DNA from 2 places in the Ensifer sp. 1H6 genome. Region 2 is predicted to be linked to the other one. Evidence: riboswitches for the same ligand, from Rfam matches in the RefSeq annotation. Region 2 holds a riboswitch; the other holds the start of a gene.
What was found. Region 2 has a riboswitch for FMN ahead of BKP54_RS04925 (DMT family transporter). Riboswitches for the same ligand answer to the same signal wherever they lie in the genome.

Region 1: another riboswitch for FMN. It lies ahead of BKP54_RS17825 (6,7-dimethyl-8-ribityllumazine synthase); the one in region 2 lies ahead of BKP54_RS04925 (DMT family transporter).

Annotation. Positions count from the first base shown of each region.
Region 1 covers NZ_MOAI01000014.1:86,544-94,384, forward strand. The annotation lists gene BKP54_RS17800 (ABC transporter substrate-binding protein) at 1-477, shown strand, start outside; gene BKP54_RS17805 (ABC transporter permease subunit) at 760-1,635, shown strand; gene BKP54_RS17810 (ABC transporter permease) at 1,632-2,420, shown strand; gene BKP54_RS17815 (ABC transporter ATP-binding protein) at 2,425-3,486, shown strand; gene BKP54_RS17820 (TfoX/Sxy family protein) at 3,681-4,034, shown strand; FMN riboswitch at 4,201-4,350, shown strand; gene BKP54_RS17825 (6,7-dimethyl-8-ribityllumazine synthase) at 4,442-4,915, shown strand; gene BKP54_RS17830 (low temperature requirement protein A) at 5,156-6,433, opposite strand; gene BKP54_RS17835 (RpiB/LacA/LacB family sugar-phosphate isomerase) at 6,791-7,228, opposite strand; gene BKP54_RS17840 (triose-phosphate isomerase) at 7,271-7,841, opposite strand, start outside.
Region 2 covers NZ_MOAI01000003.1:86,582-94,422, reverse strand. The annotation lists gene lon (endopeptidase La) at 1-1,064, shown strand, start outside; gene hupB (DNA-binding protein HupB) at 1,287-1,562, shown strand; FMN riboswitch at 1,685-1,937, shown strand; gene BKP54_RS04925 (DMT family transporter) at 2,024-2,923, shown strand; gene BKP54_RS04920 (esterase-like activity of phytase family protein) at 3,022-5,217, shown strand; gene BKP54_RS04915 (MarR family transcriptional regulator) at 5,312-5,785, opposite strand; gene BKP54_RS37260 (methyl-accepting chemotaxis protein) at 5,969-6,964, opposite strand; gene BKP54_RS37255 (MCP four helix bundle domain-containing protein) at 6,961-7,806, opposite strand.

The sequences.
Region 1 (7,841 bases), on a different contig from region 2:
GGCTTCTTCGCCGAAGTCAACAAGGCCGGCAACTTCGTTCCGGTTATCGGCAAGTCCGCCTCGCTCGCGCAGGGCTCGACCCCGGTCGTGATCGCCTGGGACTACAACGGCCTTTCCTGGCGCGACAGCCTCAACGGCAACCCGCCGGTTGAAGTCGTCGTTCCGGCTTCGGGCGTCGTCGCCGGCGTCTACGTCCAGGCGATCTCGGCCTACGCGCCGCACCCGAACGCGGCAAAGCTGTGGATGGAGTATCTTTATTCCGACGAAGGTCAGCTCGGCTGGCTGAAGGGCTATTGCCACCCGATCCGCTTCAACGACCTCGCCAAGAACGGCAAGATCCCGCAGGAACTGCTCGACAAGCTGCCGCCGGCAGCAGCCTACGAAAAGGCTGTCTTCCCGACGCTCGAAGAGCAGGCCAAGGGCAAGGAAGCGATTACCACCAAGTGGGATAGCGTCGTCGGCGCAAACGTGCAGTAATATCCATGACTTCCGCCTCTCCGCGCCTCGGCGCGGGGAGGTTTCCCTAAAGCGCGTCACGATCACCAGGATTCGCTTGCTGCGCTTTAAGGTCTTGTTTTTGCGCATGTCGTTGTCGCAAACCGCAACACGCTTTTGCGCGACATGGTTTAATCTCGTGCACAATTCCTTAGCTCGGTATCGATCTAAGGAATTTTGCAGCAAATCAAAGCGCTAAGGCGATCTTTGTGCGTTCATGCGGACGCGCAAAGGTCACTGCAAGCCTCGGGACAGAAAGCCTATATGAGCACCGCTTCACCGACCTTGATCAGCAAGCGAGCCGTCATCGACTGGCTCGGCATTGCCCCCTTCATGCTTTTCGCGCTGCTGTTCCTGATCATCCCGACGCTTTATCTCGTCACCGGCGCGTTCCTGACGCCCGATGGCAGCTTTACCTTCAAGAACATCGGCGATCTGTTCACGCCCTCGATCCTCAGCGCCTACTGGATCTCGATCCGGATCTCGATCGCGTCCTCGATCGGCGGCGCGCTGATCGGCTTCTTCCTCGCCTGGGCAATCGTGCTCGGCGGCGTGCCGACCTGGATCCGCTCGGGCCTCCTGACCTTTTCGGGCGTCGCCTCGAACTTCGCCGGCGTGCCGCTCGCCTTCGCCTTCCTCGCGACCCTCGGGCGCACCGGCCTCGTCACCGTCTTCCTGCGCGAATGGTTCGGCTTCAATCTCTATTCGACCGGCTTCAACCTGCTGTCGTTTTTCGGATTGACCATCACCTACATGTATTTCCAGATCCCGCTGATGGTGCTGATCCTGACGCCGGCGCTCGATGGTCTGAAGAAAGAATGGCGCGAAGCCTCTGAAATCCTTGGCGCCTCGACCTGGCAGTACTGGCGCATGGTGGCGCTGCCGATCCTGTGGCCGAGCCTGCTCGGCACCACGCTCCTGCTGTTTGCCAACGCCTTCGGCGCGATCGCCACGGCCTATGCCTTGACCGGGTCCTCGCTCAACATCGTGCCGATCCTGCTCTATGCGCAGATCCGCGGCGACGTGCTGCACAATCCGAACCTCGGCTATGCGCTGGCGCTCGGCATGATCGTCATCACCGGCATCTCGAACGTTCTCTATATCTGGCTGCGTATGCGCGCCGAACGGTGGCAGAAATGAAAGCACAACGTCTCGGCGCCTGGATCGCCATCGCCATCGGTGCAAGCTACTTCATCATCCCGCTGCTGGGCACGCTGGAATTCTCGCTGCGCATGCGCCGCGGCGAATACTCGTTCGACGCCTATCGCTCGGTCTTCTCCGACCTGCAGTTCCGCGAGACCTTCGGCTATTCGATGATGATGGCCGTGTTGACCATCGTCTTCGGCATGCTGCTGGTGGTGCCGACCGCCTATTGGGTCCGCCTTCGCCTGCCGCAGGTGCGCCCGATCATCGAATTCATCACCCTTCTGCCGCTGGTCATCCCGGCGATCGTCATCGTCTTCGGCTATCTGCGCCTCTACAACTCCTCGTCGTGGATCCCGCTGACCGGCTCGATCTCCGGCACCAATGCGCTGTTGATGTTCTCCTACATGACGCTGTCCCTGCCCTACATGTACCGGGCGGTCGATACCGCGATGCGGGCGATCGACGTCCGCACGCTGACGGAAGCCGCCGAAAGCCTCGGCGCCAAATGGCCGACGATCCTGTTTCGCTGCATCTTCCCCAACGTCATGAGTGGCGTGCTCTCCGGCGCCTTCATCACCTTTGCGATCGTCATGGGCGAATTCACCATGGCCGCGCTGCTCAACCGCCCGGCCTTCGGTCCGTACCTGCAGCTCGTCGGCGCCAACAAGGCCTATGAGCCTTCGGCGCTCGCGGTCATCGCATTCGCCATCACCTGGCTCAGCATGGGTCTGATCCAGCTCGTTTCCCGCATCCAGAAATCCGCTCCGGCCAAGGCTTGATCACATGGCATTCCTGACACTGAACAATATCCAGAAGTCCTTCGGCCCGGTTCAGGTCGTGCACAACTTCAACATGGTCATCGACAAGGGCGAGTTCGTTTCGTTCCTAGGCCCGTCAGGCTGCGGCAAGACGACGATCCTGCGCATGATCGCCGGCTTCGAGACGCCGTCGGGCGGCACGATCACCATCGACAGCAAGGACCAGGGAACGCTGAAGCCCAACCAGCGCAACATCGGCATGGTGTTCCAGGCCTATGCGCTGTTTCCCAACATGAACGTCAACGACAACGTCGCCTTCGGCCTGAAAGTCGCCGGGGCGCAGAAGTCGGAGATCGATACACGCGTCAAGCAGATGCTGAGCCTGATCAAGCTCGAGCACCTGGCCGACCGCTTCCCCTACCAGCTTTCCGGCGGCCAGCAGCAGCGCGTGGCGCTCGCGCGCGCCCTCGCCGTCAAGCCGCAGGTGCTGCTGCTCGACGAGCCGCTGTCGGCGCTCGACGCCAAGATCCGCGTGTCGCTGCGCGAGGAAATCCGCCAGATCCAGCAGCAGCTCGGCATCACCACTGTCTTCGTCACCCATGACCAGGAAGAAGCCCTGTCGATCTCCGACCGCATCGTCGTCATGAATTCCGGGCGAGCCGACCAGATCGGCACGCCGTTCGAGATCTACAACACCCCTGCGACCCGATTCGTCGCCTCCTTCGTCGGCACGCTCAACATCATCGAAGCCAAGGTCGCCGACCCGGCCGCCGGTGCTGTCACCATCGGCAACCAGCAGGTGTCGCTGAAGGAGCCGATCGCCGGCATGAAGGGTGGCGACAACATTTCGCTGGCGCTGCGCCCGGAGGCAGGCTCGATCGCCGACAGCGCCAGGGGCGACACCGCGCTGACCGGCGAGGTGGTTTCGACCAGCTTCCTCGGCTCGGTCATCCGCACCAAGCTGCGCATCGGCGGCGACGTCATCTCCTTCGACATGTTCAACGACCCCGGCCTGACGCCGCCGGCCTTCGGCTCGAACGTCACGCTCCGCTTTGCCGCCAAGGACCTGCTCGTCATCCGCGAGTAGATCTCCAGCGTCCCCCTACAGCGCGTGCGTCTTGTTACGCGCAAAGGTCGCTGTAGCGCTTTGAAGTGCTGCATGTTTTTATCCCTAAATCGAATAGGATTTAAGGAAACATGCAGTAGCTGCCTTGCACATGCCGTGGAGAGATTGCCTGAACCGTCGAATGAAAAACAGCGCATTTTGCACCGGCGGCCGCCATGACTAAAGCGCAGCCGAGTGCGTTCGTCACCCATATCCACGAAGAACTCGCGGATATCGGTCCCGTTGACATAGGCCGCTTCTTCGGCGGTTGGGCCTATCTTGTCGCTGATCGCCAGTTCGCCATCAGCATCAAGGATCGCCTCTATTTCAGGGTTGATCAGCCCCTGAGAGATGCGCTTCTCAGCGAAGGATGTCAGCCGTTCACCTACAACAAGGGCGGCAAACCGGTGGTCGTGCACCGCTACTACGAAGCACCGGTCACTTGCCTTGATGACAGGCAGGCGCTGCTCCATTGGTCCGCACGCGCGATCGCCGCCGAAGACGAAGCCCCGCGTCGCGTCCGCAGATAAATGTCTCGTGGCGGCGACGCGGCACGCGGCCGAGGTCAGACTACGGCGGCTCCCGACGGGAACAGATTTGTCCGGGAGCGATACGGCACGGAAAAAATCTGTCGCGATTTCCCGGATTTTCGTCGCGTCATGCGTTTGACCAGGCACGGCCGATCTATATAGTCGCTCTTGTTCTCAGGGCGGGGTGAAACTCCCCACCGGCGGTAGCGATCGAAAGATCGAAGCCCGCGAGCGCTTCGGAGGTCTACTTCGGAGGTCAGCAGATCCGGTCAGATTCCGGAGCCGACGGTCACAGTCCGGATGGAAGAGAGCAAGCAGGAACGTGGACCCCACACCGGGGTTTCGCGCGCGTGCATGTTCGCCCGACGGGAAAATTGGAAACGCCAAACCCTGGAAGGCTTGAGACCATGACTATTCTTTCCCACCCCACCGCCAAGATTGCGATTGTCCGTGCCCGCTGGCACGCCGACATCGTCGACCGCTGTGTCGATGCCTTCGTCGCCCAATGGACGAAGTTCGGCGGCAGTGCCGCCGACGTCGAGATCTTCGACGTGCCAGGCGCGCTGGAAATCCCGCTGCACGCGCAGAAGCTTGCCAGGACCGGCCGTTACGCCGCGATCCTCGGCACCGCCTTCGTCGTCGATGGCGGCATCTACCGCCATGACTTCGTCGCTGGCACGGTGCTCGACGGTATGATGCGCGTCCAGCTCGATACCGACGTGCCGGTGCTGTCGGCCGTGCTGACGCCGCACAATTTCCAGGAAAGCGCGCCGCTGATCGCCTTCTTCCGCGAACACTTCGTCGCCAAGGGCGAAGAAGCCGCCAATGCCTGCGCCCAGATCCTCGACGCCCGCGCCAAGCTGGCGCTGCTCAACGCCTGATCTGCTGGCGGGCCGCAAGCCCGCGCCGTATCCGGCCGCCACCCCTCATCCGGCCTGCCGGCCACCTTCTCCCCGCCTGCGGGGAGAAGGCTAGGGTGAGGGGCAAGGCTCGCTCAGCGCTCCGATGCGCAACCATCGAGCCGCTTCGCGGCGCCTGCTTGAATCAACCTCTGAACCACCTGAATCAAGCCGCCAGCAACAGCCGGCAAACCGCTGTTTCGAATAGCCAATTCCCGGCGTTCAATGCACCGGCTCTGCCTCATCAAGGCACCGTTCCAGCGCCGCCATCCGGTGGCGATGACCGACCGCCTCGAAACCGACGACGGTCACGAACGGCGCAAACATCAGAATGATCAGGCAGATCGCCATGTCGACGCCCGCCATCGCGGCCGCGATCGACGCCGCAAGCAGCAGCATCGTGCCGGCGAGCAGCCAGGCATGAAGCGGTTCCGACTGCCGCAGCAGATAGGCATACATGCCGTAGACCAGAGCGATATAGGCCGCGACCGGGACCGCCACCGTCAACACGGTCGCAAGCGACCCGATATGCGCCTTGTGCTCGATGTAATAGGCGGCGACATGCAGGCCCGCACCGGTCGCAACGATCGCGGCGAAAATGAACATGTGACCATAGCCCCAGACGAAGGAGCGTCTGCGGTGCACGTGCAGGACCTCGGCACTCGGCAACAGGAAATAGATCCACCACATGCCGAAGGTAAGCCCGGTGCCCGCAAGGCAGACGAGCGCCACGTCGAGGTTCCAGCCCTCCCCATCCACCACCGCCGTGATCGAGGCGACCGTGCCGACGACGCCTTCTCCGAGCGCGATGATTGCCAGAAGGCCGTAGCGTTCCGCAATATGGTGGGCATGCCAGGGCGTGCCGCCATGCCGCGTCTCGGCGATATAGGGCCCGAGCATCTCGATGACGGTGAGCGCCACGACCATGGCGAAGGTGACAACGATCGAGAAGTCGACGAAGATCTGCACGACCCAGCCGAGTTGCGCAACCGTGATCGCTACCACATAGGTCATGCAGGCCTGCCGTCGTGCCGGATCTTGGCCGGCGGCGCGCAGCCACTGGAAGATCATCGCCACCCGCATGACGACGTATCCGAGCACCATCACGCCATTGTCGAGATGGGCACCCTCGTCGACCGAGCGGAACATGGCGGGAAGGCCGATCGCCAGGATCAGCACGCCGACCATCTGCACCATGGTCACGCACCGGAACACCCAGTCGTCGGTGTCATAGGCGGAAGCAAACCAGGTGAAATTGATCCAGGCCCAGCAGATGGCGAAGCTGGCGAAGAAGAAGCCGATCAGCCCCGCCTTGAAATGTCCTTCGGCCATCAGATGCGCAAGCTGCGATGCCGCAAGGCTGAAGGCGATGACGAAGGTCAGGTCGAACAGAAGCTCGAGCGTCGTGGCTGTGCGGTGGTGTTCGTGCGTGTCGCGGCCGCTCATGCGCGCCAGGCGGTGGCTTCCGGCATGCGGCGGTGTCGTTGGGGCGTCGGGCATGGGGCGGCATTCCTCGCTGACGTGACGATATGCAAGCATGTTCAAATATTTACAGAAGCTTCGTCAAGCCGGCAGTGCCCCGGCGGTCTGCCAAAACACCCGACAGCGCCGCGCCTCAAACATGACGCGCAAACGACGCTGAAACGAATTAGGCAGTGGCAAATCAGGAAAAGACGCCCGGCATCTCTGCCGGGCGTCTCGCCGCGATGCGCGAGGGAGGATCAACGTGCATTGCGGTATTAGAGCATTTCCAGGAAAAGTGCGAATCGGCTTTCCGCCAGGAAATGCGTAAAAACAAAGAGATAGAGCGGGTCTGTGGCTCCGTTTAAACCGGAAACGCTCTAGCAGTTGGCTCGCTTACTTCGCCGCGTCGAGACGATCGATCGCGTCGACATTGCCGGCCGACGGGCCGTTCGCGTCGAATTCGGAGGCGAGCCAGGTATCAACGATCGACTTCGCCAGCTCCGGCCCGATGACGCGCGCGCCCATGGTGATGATCTGTGCGTTGTTCGACTTTGCCGCCCGCTCAGCGGAATAGGTGTCGTGGGTCAGCGCGGCGCGGATGCCCGGCACCTTGTTGGCCGAGATGCAGACGCCGATACCGGTGCCGCAGAACAGGATGCCGCGCTCGTTGTCGCCATCGACGATGGTCTGCGCCAGCTTCTGCGACAGGTCGGCGTAGAAACCGGACTGGCTGAGGTCGCTGACTTCGAGGTCGGCCTTGCCCTTGAGATGGGCGGCGATGACGTCGAGCAAGGGCTTGCCGGCGCTGTCTGCTCCGATTGCGATCTTCATGATTGTTCCTTTCCGTCTTGTTGATCTGCGGGGTACGAGGGCTCAGATCGCCTTCGAGACGCGCTGCAGAATGTCGAGATAGCCATTGACGTCCCAGGCGGAGCGGCCGATGAACAGGCCGTCGATGTGCCCCTGGGTGATCAGTTCTTCGCAATTGCCGGGATTGACGCTGCCGCCGTAGAGGACGGGAACGCGCACGCCGAGCGCGCCTTGCGCCACGTCGGCGATCCGCTTATGGCGCTCGTCGGCATAGTCTGATGTTGCCGGAATGCCGTTGACGCCGATGGCCCAGACCGGCTCGTAGGCGAGCAGGATCGTCGCCTTGCGCGCGTCGCCTTCCAGCAGTTCCAGCGCGCCTTCAACCTGCCGCTTCAGGACGGCATCCGCCTCGCCCGCCTCGCGCTCGGCGAGCGTCTCGCCAATGCAGATCAGCGGCACCAGGCCGTGGCGCACCGCCGCTGCCGTCTTCAGGCCCACGGTACGGTCGGTCTCGCCGAAGTGCTCGCGCCGTTCGCTATGGCCAAGCTCGACCACATCGAGGTTGCAGTCCCTCAGCATCACCGGCGAAACCTCGCCGGTCCAGGCGCCGGCGTCGTCCCAATGCATGTTCTGC
Region 2 (7,841 bases):
CGACCTTCATGGATCACTACCTTGAAGTCGAATACGATCTGTCCAACGTGATGTTCATCACCACGGCGAACACGCTGAACATTCCGGCGCCGCTGATGGACCGCATGGAAGTGATCCGTATTGCCGGCTACACCGAAGAGGAAAAGCTGGAAATCGCCAAGCGGCACCTGCTGCCGAAGGCGATCCGCGATCACGCGCTGCAGCCGAAAGAGTTTTCGGTCACCGACGGTGCGCTGATGGCGATCATCCAGACCTACACACGCGAAGCCGGCGTTCGTAACTTCGAGCGCGAACTGATGAAGCTCGCCCGCAAGGCGGTAACCGAGATCATCAAGGGCAAGGCCAAGGCAGTGGCAGTCACTGCCGGCAACATCCAGGACTACCTTGGCGTACCGCGTTATCGTCACGGCGAAGCCGAACGCGACGATCAGGTCGGTGTGGTCACAGGTCTTGCCTGGACCGAGGTCGGCGGCGAACTGCTGACGATCGAAGGCGTCATGATGCCCGGCAAGGGCCGCATGACCGTCACCGGCAACCTGCGCGACGTGATGAAGGAATCGATTTCGGCGGCGGCATCCTATGTCCGCTCGCGGGCGATCGACTTCGGCATTGAGCCGCCGCTGTTCGACAAGCGCGACATCCACGTGCACTTGCCGGAAGGCGCGACGCCCAAGGATGGCCCGTCGGCCGGTGTTGCCATGGCAACAGCGATCGTCTCTGTCATGACCGGTATTCCGATCTCCAAGGACGTGGCGATGACGGGTGAGATCACCCTTCGCGGCCGCGTGCTGCCGATCGGAGGACTGAAGGAAAAACTGCTGGCGGCCGTTCGCGGCGGCATCAAGAAGGTGCTGATCCCCGAGGAAAACGCCAAGGATCTCGCCGAGATCCCGGACAACGTGAAGAACGTGCTGGAGATCATCCCCGTTTCGCGGATGGGTGAAGTGCTCGAGCACGCTCTGGTCCGCGTCCCGGAGCCGATCGAATGGGACCCGGCAAATGAGCCGGCAACCGTCGCCGCGGTTGATTCGCAGGACGAAGCGGGCGCTTCCATCGCCCACTGATTGACAGGACCGGGCGGGTGCAATTGTGTTCCCGTCAGGCCCATTTGGCAGAAAAACAAGGAAGACCGGCCTCTGGCCGGTCTTTTTTGTTGTAAAAGCATGCTGCAAGCCTTGCATTCCAAGGGATTAGGCGCAATTGGGAATGGCAAGACGCGGGCGATGCGCAAGCCGCCGCGGCTTAAAAACACAGTCGTTTCGAACCATTTTGAAAGGGGTGGAAACATGAACAAAAATGAGCTCGTGTCTGCCGTTGCTGAGAAGGCCGGACTTTCCAAGACCGACGCATCTTCCGCAGTTGATGCAGTTTTCGAGACCATCCAGGCTGAACTTAAGGACGGTGGCGACATTCGCCTCGTCGGTTTCGGCAACTTCTCCGTTTCGCGTCGCGAAGCCTCCAAGGGCCGCAACCCGTCCACGGGCGCTGAAGTTGACATCCCGGCACGCAACGTTCCGAAGTTCACGGCCGGCAAGGGCCTGAAGGATGCCGTTAACGGCTGATAGGTTTGCTTGACGGCCGGATACGAGGCCGGCCGTCCAAGTCTTGAAGGGTTCGGTTCACGCCGGACCCTTTTGCGTTTCGGCTGCCCTTGCAGCAGCGCGGTCTTTGGTCTACGGCTCAGCCCTGTTCTCAGGGCGGGGTGAAACTCCCCACCGGCGGTAAGGGCTCAGCGCCGCGCGTCAAATATGACGCGCAACGGACGCTGTGACACTTGAAAGCTGCTGCATAATTTTCTCCTTAAATCGGATTGGATTTAAGGAATTATGCAGCAGGCCCAAGCCCGCGAGCACTTCAGGCGCTGTCGTGTCGGAAGGTTAGCAGATCCGGTGCGATTCCGGAGCCGACGGTCACAGTCCGGATGAAAGAGAATGATCGTGGGTGCGACGGGCGGGCGGTCCGTCGTCGCATCCTGCGCTCATGTGTCCTGATTTGTGTAGGTCCCTGTTTGCGGATGAAGGACATGAGCGAGACGACCCAAGCACTTTTCACCTCCCGTGCCATGGCCGGTGCGGCCTGGATGATACTGGCCGGCGTCGCCTTTGCTCTCCTGAATGTCGTCACGCAATGGATGACGATGCAACTCGGCTTTTCCGCCACCTCGACTGCCTTCTGGCAATATGCATTTGCACTCGTCTTCTCCCTGCCGTTCCTGTTTCGCGCCGGCCTGTCGGCCATGCGCACCGATTACCCCTGGCGTCACGTCATTCGCGTTGCCTTTGCGGCGCTCGGCGTAGGGGCCTGGGTTTCGGGCCTGGCTTCTGTTCCGATCTGGCAGGCGATCGCGCTGGTGATGACATCGCCATTTTTCATCATTCTTGGTGCGCGGCTCTTCCTGGGCGAACGCGTTGGTCCGGCACGCTGGGCAGCGGCGGCAGTCGGCTTTGCCGGCGCCACGATCATCCTGCAGCCCTGGTCGGAAAGCTTCACCTGGGCAGCGCTGCTGCCGGTTTTCTCGGCGCTGCTCTGGGGGGCGGCGTCGCTGATCACCAAGAGCCTGACAGGCATCGAGCGCCCTGAGACGATAACGGTCTGGTTGCTCGTGCTTCTGACGCCGATCAATGGTGTGCTGGCGCTGTCGGCAGGGTTTGTCGTGCCGAGTGGAACTATCCTTGCGCTATTGGTGCTGGCGGGGCTTTTGACCGTGGTGGCACAGTATCTGTTGACGCTTGCCTATACCGTCGCAGACGCAGCGTATGTGCAGCCTTTCGACGATCTCAAGCTACCGCTCAACGTTCTCGCCGGCTGGCTCGTCTTCGGTTATGCGCCGAGCGGCTATCTGTGGCTGGGGGCGGTCCTGATCCTCGGCGCCTCGCTTTTCATCATGCGCAACGAGATGAAACGCGAGCGCGCGACCGCGTAAGACAACGCTGCACAACAAAGGCGCGAGACTGTCATGCGCCTGTCATCGCCATCCCGCAGAACCCCCTTGTTTTGAATATTCGACATGGGGGATTTTTCATGACCATTTCATCATGCAGAACGGCACTTGCCGCCATACTTCTTGCGTCCGTTGCCTTTCCGGCTGCCGCCGAACCGGTGTTCAATCGTATTGCGTCCTTCGCCGTTGCCGACAATCTGCCGGAGGGCGATGCCCGCAAGGACGCGACATCCGCGGAAATCATTACCGCCACCGAAGACGGCAATACGCTGATCTATTCCGATAGCCCGGGCAAGCGCATCGGCCTTATCGATATCACCGACGCCAAGGCGCCGAAGGCGGCCGGTATCGTGTCGTTCGATGGCGAGCCGACCTCGGTAACCGTCGCCGGTACCAAGGCCCTGATCGCGGTCAACACACGCGAAAGCTTCACCAAGCCTTCCGGCTTTCTCGCTACCGTCGACGTTGCCTCGAAGAAGGTCGAGTCGACCTGCGATCTCGGCGGCCAGCCGGACTCCGTCGCGGTCAACAAGGACCGGACCATTGCTGCGATCGCGATCGAGAATGAGCGCGATGAAGAGGTCAACGACGGCAAGATCCCGCAGATGCCTGCCGGCGACCTGGTGATCCTGTCTCTGAAGGATGGTGGTGCCGATTGCGCGACGATCAAGCACGTGACCCTCACCGGTCTTGCCGAGGTTGCAGGCGACGACCCGGAGCCGGAATTCGTGTCCTTCAACGGCAAGGACGAGATTGCGCTGACGCTGCAGGAGAACAACCACATCGTCATCATCGACGGCAAGTCGGCGACGGTAAAGACGCATTTCTCCGCTGGCGCGGTCGACCTTAGGGACATCGACGCCAAGCGTGACGGCGCCATCGCCTTCATGGACGAGCAACCGGGCCGCAAGCGCGAGCCTGACGCCGTCAAGTGGCTCGACGACAATCGCATCGTCGTCGCCAACGAAGGTGACTATGAGGGCGGTTCGCGCGGCTTCACCATCTTCGATACGGCCGGTAAGGTCCTGTTCGAATCGGGTGCGAGTTTCGAACACGAGATCGCTTCGATCGGCCACTATCCCGAGAAGCGCTCGTCGGCCAAGGGCGTCGAGCCGGAAGGCCTCGAGGCTGCCAAGTTCGGCGAAGACAATCTGTTCTTCGTGCTTGCCGAACGTGCATCCGTCGTCGGCGTTTACAAGGACACCGGCGCCGAGCCGGAACTGCTGCAATTGCTGCCGTCGGGCATCTCGCCGGAGGGTGCCGTCGCGATCCCGTCGCGCAATCTGCTTGCGACCGCCAACGAGGTCGATCTCGGCGAAGACGGCGGCGCTCGCTCGCATGTGATGATCTACGAGCGTGGCGAAGGTGAAGCCGCCTATCCGCAGATCCGTTCGGCGGACAAGGATGGTCTGCCGGTGGGCTTCGGAGCCTTGTCGGGCCTCGCAGCCGTTGCCGACAAGCCGGGCTTCCTGCGCGCAGTCAACGATTCGGTTTATGCATCGCAGCCGACCATCTTCACCATCGATGCGACGCAGAAGCCGGCGTTGATCACCGAGACGCTTCGGATCACCCGCGATGGCGCCCCGGCACAGAAGCTCGACATCGAAGGCATCGCCAATGATGGGGAAGGGGGCTTCTGGCTCGCTTCGGAAGGCAACGCCGACAAGCTCTACAGCCACGCGCTGCTGCGTGTGAACAAGAAGGGCGAGATCAAGAAGGAGATCGCCCTGCCCGAAACTCTGCGTGCAGGCGAGAGCCGCTTCGGCTTCGAGGGTGTAACGGTTGTCGGCGAAGGCGACGATCAGGTTCTCTGGATGGCCGTCCAGCGCGAATGGAAGGACGACGAGAAGGGCTTCGTCAAGCTCGTCTCCTACAAGCCGTCGAGCGAGGAATGGGGTGCTGTGCGTTATCCGCTCGAGAAGGCGGATGGCGGCTGGGTCGGCCTGTCGGAAATCTCCGTCCACGGCGATTATGCCTATATCATCGAGCGAGACAACCTGATCGGCCAGGCAGCCAAGCTGAAGAAGCTCTACCGTGTCGCCCTTGCCGACCTGAAGCCGGCAGCCCTTGGCGGCGAGCTTCCTGTCGTCAAGAAGGAAGAGGTTCGCGACCTCCTTCCCGATCTGAGGGCCCTGAAGGGTTACGTCGTCGACAAGGTCGAAGGCTTCACCGTCGATGCCGCCGGCAACGGCTATGTCGTCACCGACAATGACGGCGTCGACGATTCCTCCGGCGAGACACTGTTCTTCTCCATCGGTGCCATCGACGCGATGTAATCGTCGGGCCAGGAGAAAAACGAAAGAGGCCGGGACATGACGTCCCGGCCTCTTTCTGTTTCGGCTATCTGTAAAGGCTGGGGGAAGGGCGGGCCTAGCGAGCGACCGCAATCTGTGCTGCTTCGGCCTCATCCTTGCGCTTGCGAATTTCGTCGGTCTTGTCGACGAGTTTGCCGACGATATCGAAGAGCTGACCGAGCTCCTTGTCGTCGAGCGCGGAGAAGATCTCCTCGATCAGCTGTTTGCGCGGGTGTTCGGCTGCCTCCAGGATCACGCGTCCCGTGTCGGTGATCGAGACGATCTTGGCGCGGCGATCCTCGGGATCGGGTTTGCGCATCACCAATCGGTCGCGCTCGAGGCCGTCGATCGCTTCGGTGACGGTGCGCGGCGCAAAGTTCAGCGCGCAGGCGATATCCGTCGAGCGACAGGGGCCGAGCTTGCTCAGGAAGAACAGGAATTTGCTCCGCGCCAGCGAAACGCCTTCCTCCGTCATCGACTCGTTCACGAGCCGGTGGACGCGGTGATAAAGCTCAAACAGTCTGTCGGAAACTTCGAATGTCTTCTTCATGATCATCGTTGGAAAATTGTGAGGTGCCATGTCAAATGGCAGCAACATTATTGATAGTTACAATTGCTACATTTGTCGACTAAAACCTCTGCAATTTCACGGTAACGACCTCCGCAAGCAAGAAACGGCCTCCGTTTCCGGAGGCCGTTTCACTTGTAGTGCCAAGAATTTCACCCGTTCGGACTATGCTGCCCGGCGCGATGAGCCGGTCCAAGGCGCGTAACCGTGGCCCGAATCCTGGGCCAATGTGAAGCGAGCGATCAGTTCGCGAAGACGGCCGGCCTCCTGTGCCAGCGTCGCGCTTGCGGCGTTCGCCTCTTCGACCATTGCGGCGTTCTGCTGGGTCACCTGGTCCATCTGGTTGACGGCGGTGTTGACCTCGGAAAGCCCGGCGGACTGTTCCTGTGCCGAAACGGCGATCGCGTCCATGTGCTGGTTGATCGTGACGATAAAGCCTTCGATCGTGCGCAGAGCCTCGCCGGTTTCACGCACGAGTTTGACGCCGCTCTGCACTTCCACCGCTGAATTGCGGATCAGGTCCTTGATCTCCTTGGCGGCATTGGCCGAACGCTGTGCGAGTTCGCGCACTTCCTGGGCGACGACGGCAAATCCCTTGCCGGCATCACCGGCGCGCGCTGCTTCCACGCCGGCATTCAGCGCCAGCAGGTTGGTCTGGAAGGCGATTTCGTCGATGACGCCGATGATGTTGGAGATTTGGCTCGACGAATGCTCGATGCGGCCCATGGCGTCGATTGCGCCGGAGACGATGGCGCCGGACTTGTGGGCGCTTTCGTTTGCCTGGCTGGCAATGGCGCGGGCTTCGTTGGTGCGCTTGGACGAGCTGCCGACATTGACCGTGATCTGGTCGAGGGCGGCTGCCGTTTCTTCCAGCGACGCGGCCTGCTGTTCGGTGCGACGTGACAGATCGTCGGCGCTCTGGCTGACTTCGCGTGCACCGCTGTCGATGCTGCCCGAGCTGGAGGAGACGGCAGCCAGTGTATCGGCCAGCTGGGCAACGGCCTGGTTGAGGTCGTGACGCAGCTGTTCGAAATCCGGTGCGAAAGGTTCGTTGAGCTGGAAGGCGAGATCGCCGGCCGCCAGGCGGCGAAGACCGGTTGCAAGGCCGGCTGTCGCTTCCTGCAGACGGAGCTGTGCGGCCGCCTCGGCCTCTTCGGTCACGCGGTGACGCTCGGCCTCTGCCTGCGAACGCTGGACCTTGGCATCTTCCTCGAGCTGAAGATTGGAGATGGCCGCCTCGCGGAAGACCTCGACGCGCGCGCCATCTCGCCGATCTCGTCCTTGCGCACGCCATAGGGAATGGCGGTGGCCGTATCGCCATTTGCGAGACCTGCCATCGAGCGGGTGATGATCTGGATTGGACGGGCAATGCCGCGGATTGCGTAGAAAATAGCGCCGAGGACGATGAGAGCCGCAACCGCGATGACAGCCATTTCGATCATACGGATCTGGTCGTGCGTGGTGGAGCTGTCAGCAACGGCAGCGTCGGCGCCGGCCAGATTGAGCGCGCGCATTTCCTTGATCGCCTGGTCGACCTGCTGTTCCCTCTCGCGCATCTCGACCTTGAACACGCTTTGCGCCTTCATATTCTCGAGATTGTTGGAGAGCTTGACCATGCCGGCGGAAACCGAGAGGTAGGCCTCATAGGCGCTCTTGACCTTTTCAAGTGCTGCCTTGTCGGCGTCGTTGACCATCAGGGCGGCGTATTCGTCCGAAAGCTTGTTGAAGCCATCTACGGTTTCGCCGATGACCTTCTCGGCCGCCTTCTTCTCGAAGGGGGTCAGCGAGATCAGGTGCCGGGCAAACGACATGCGTGTGTCCGAAAGCTGGGTTTCCAGTGCGCGCGAGAGCGAGACACGCGGCAGCCACGTGGTGGCAATCTCGTTGTTGCGCTCGTTCATCATCTTGATGCCGCCAAGCGAGGCGACGGCCAGAACGGTGACGATGAGGCCAACCATCAGGAAAAGGGCAATAAGGGTGTGTGATATCTTTAGGCGCGACATGAATAACTCCGGAGGAACGGCGTCCGTAAAAGCTT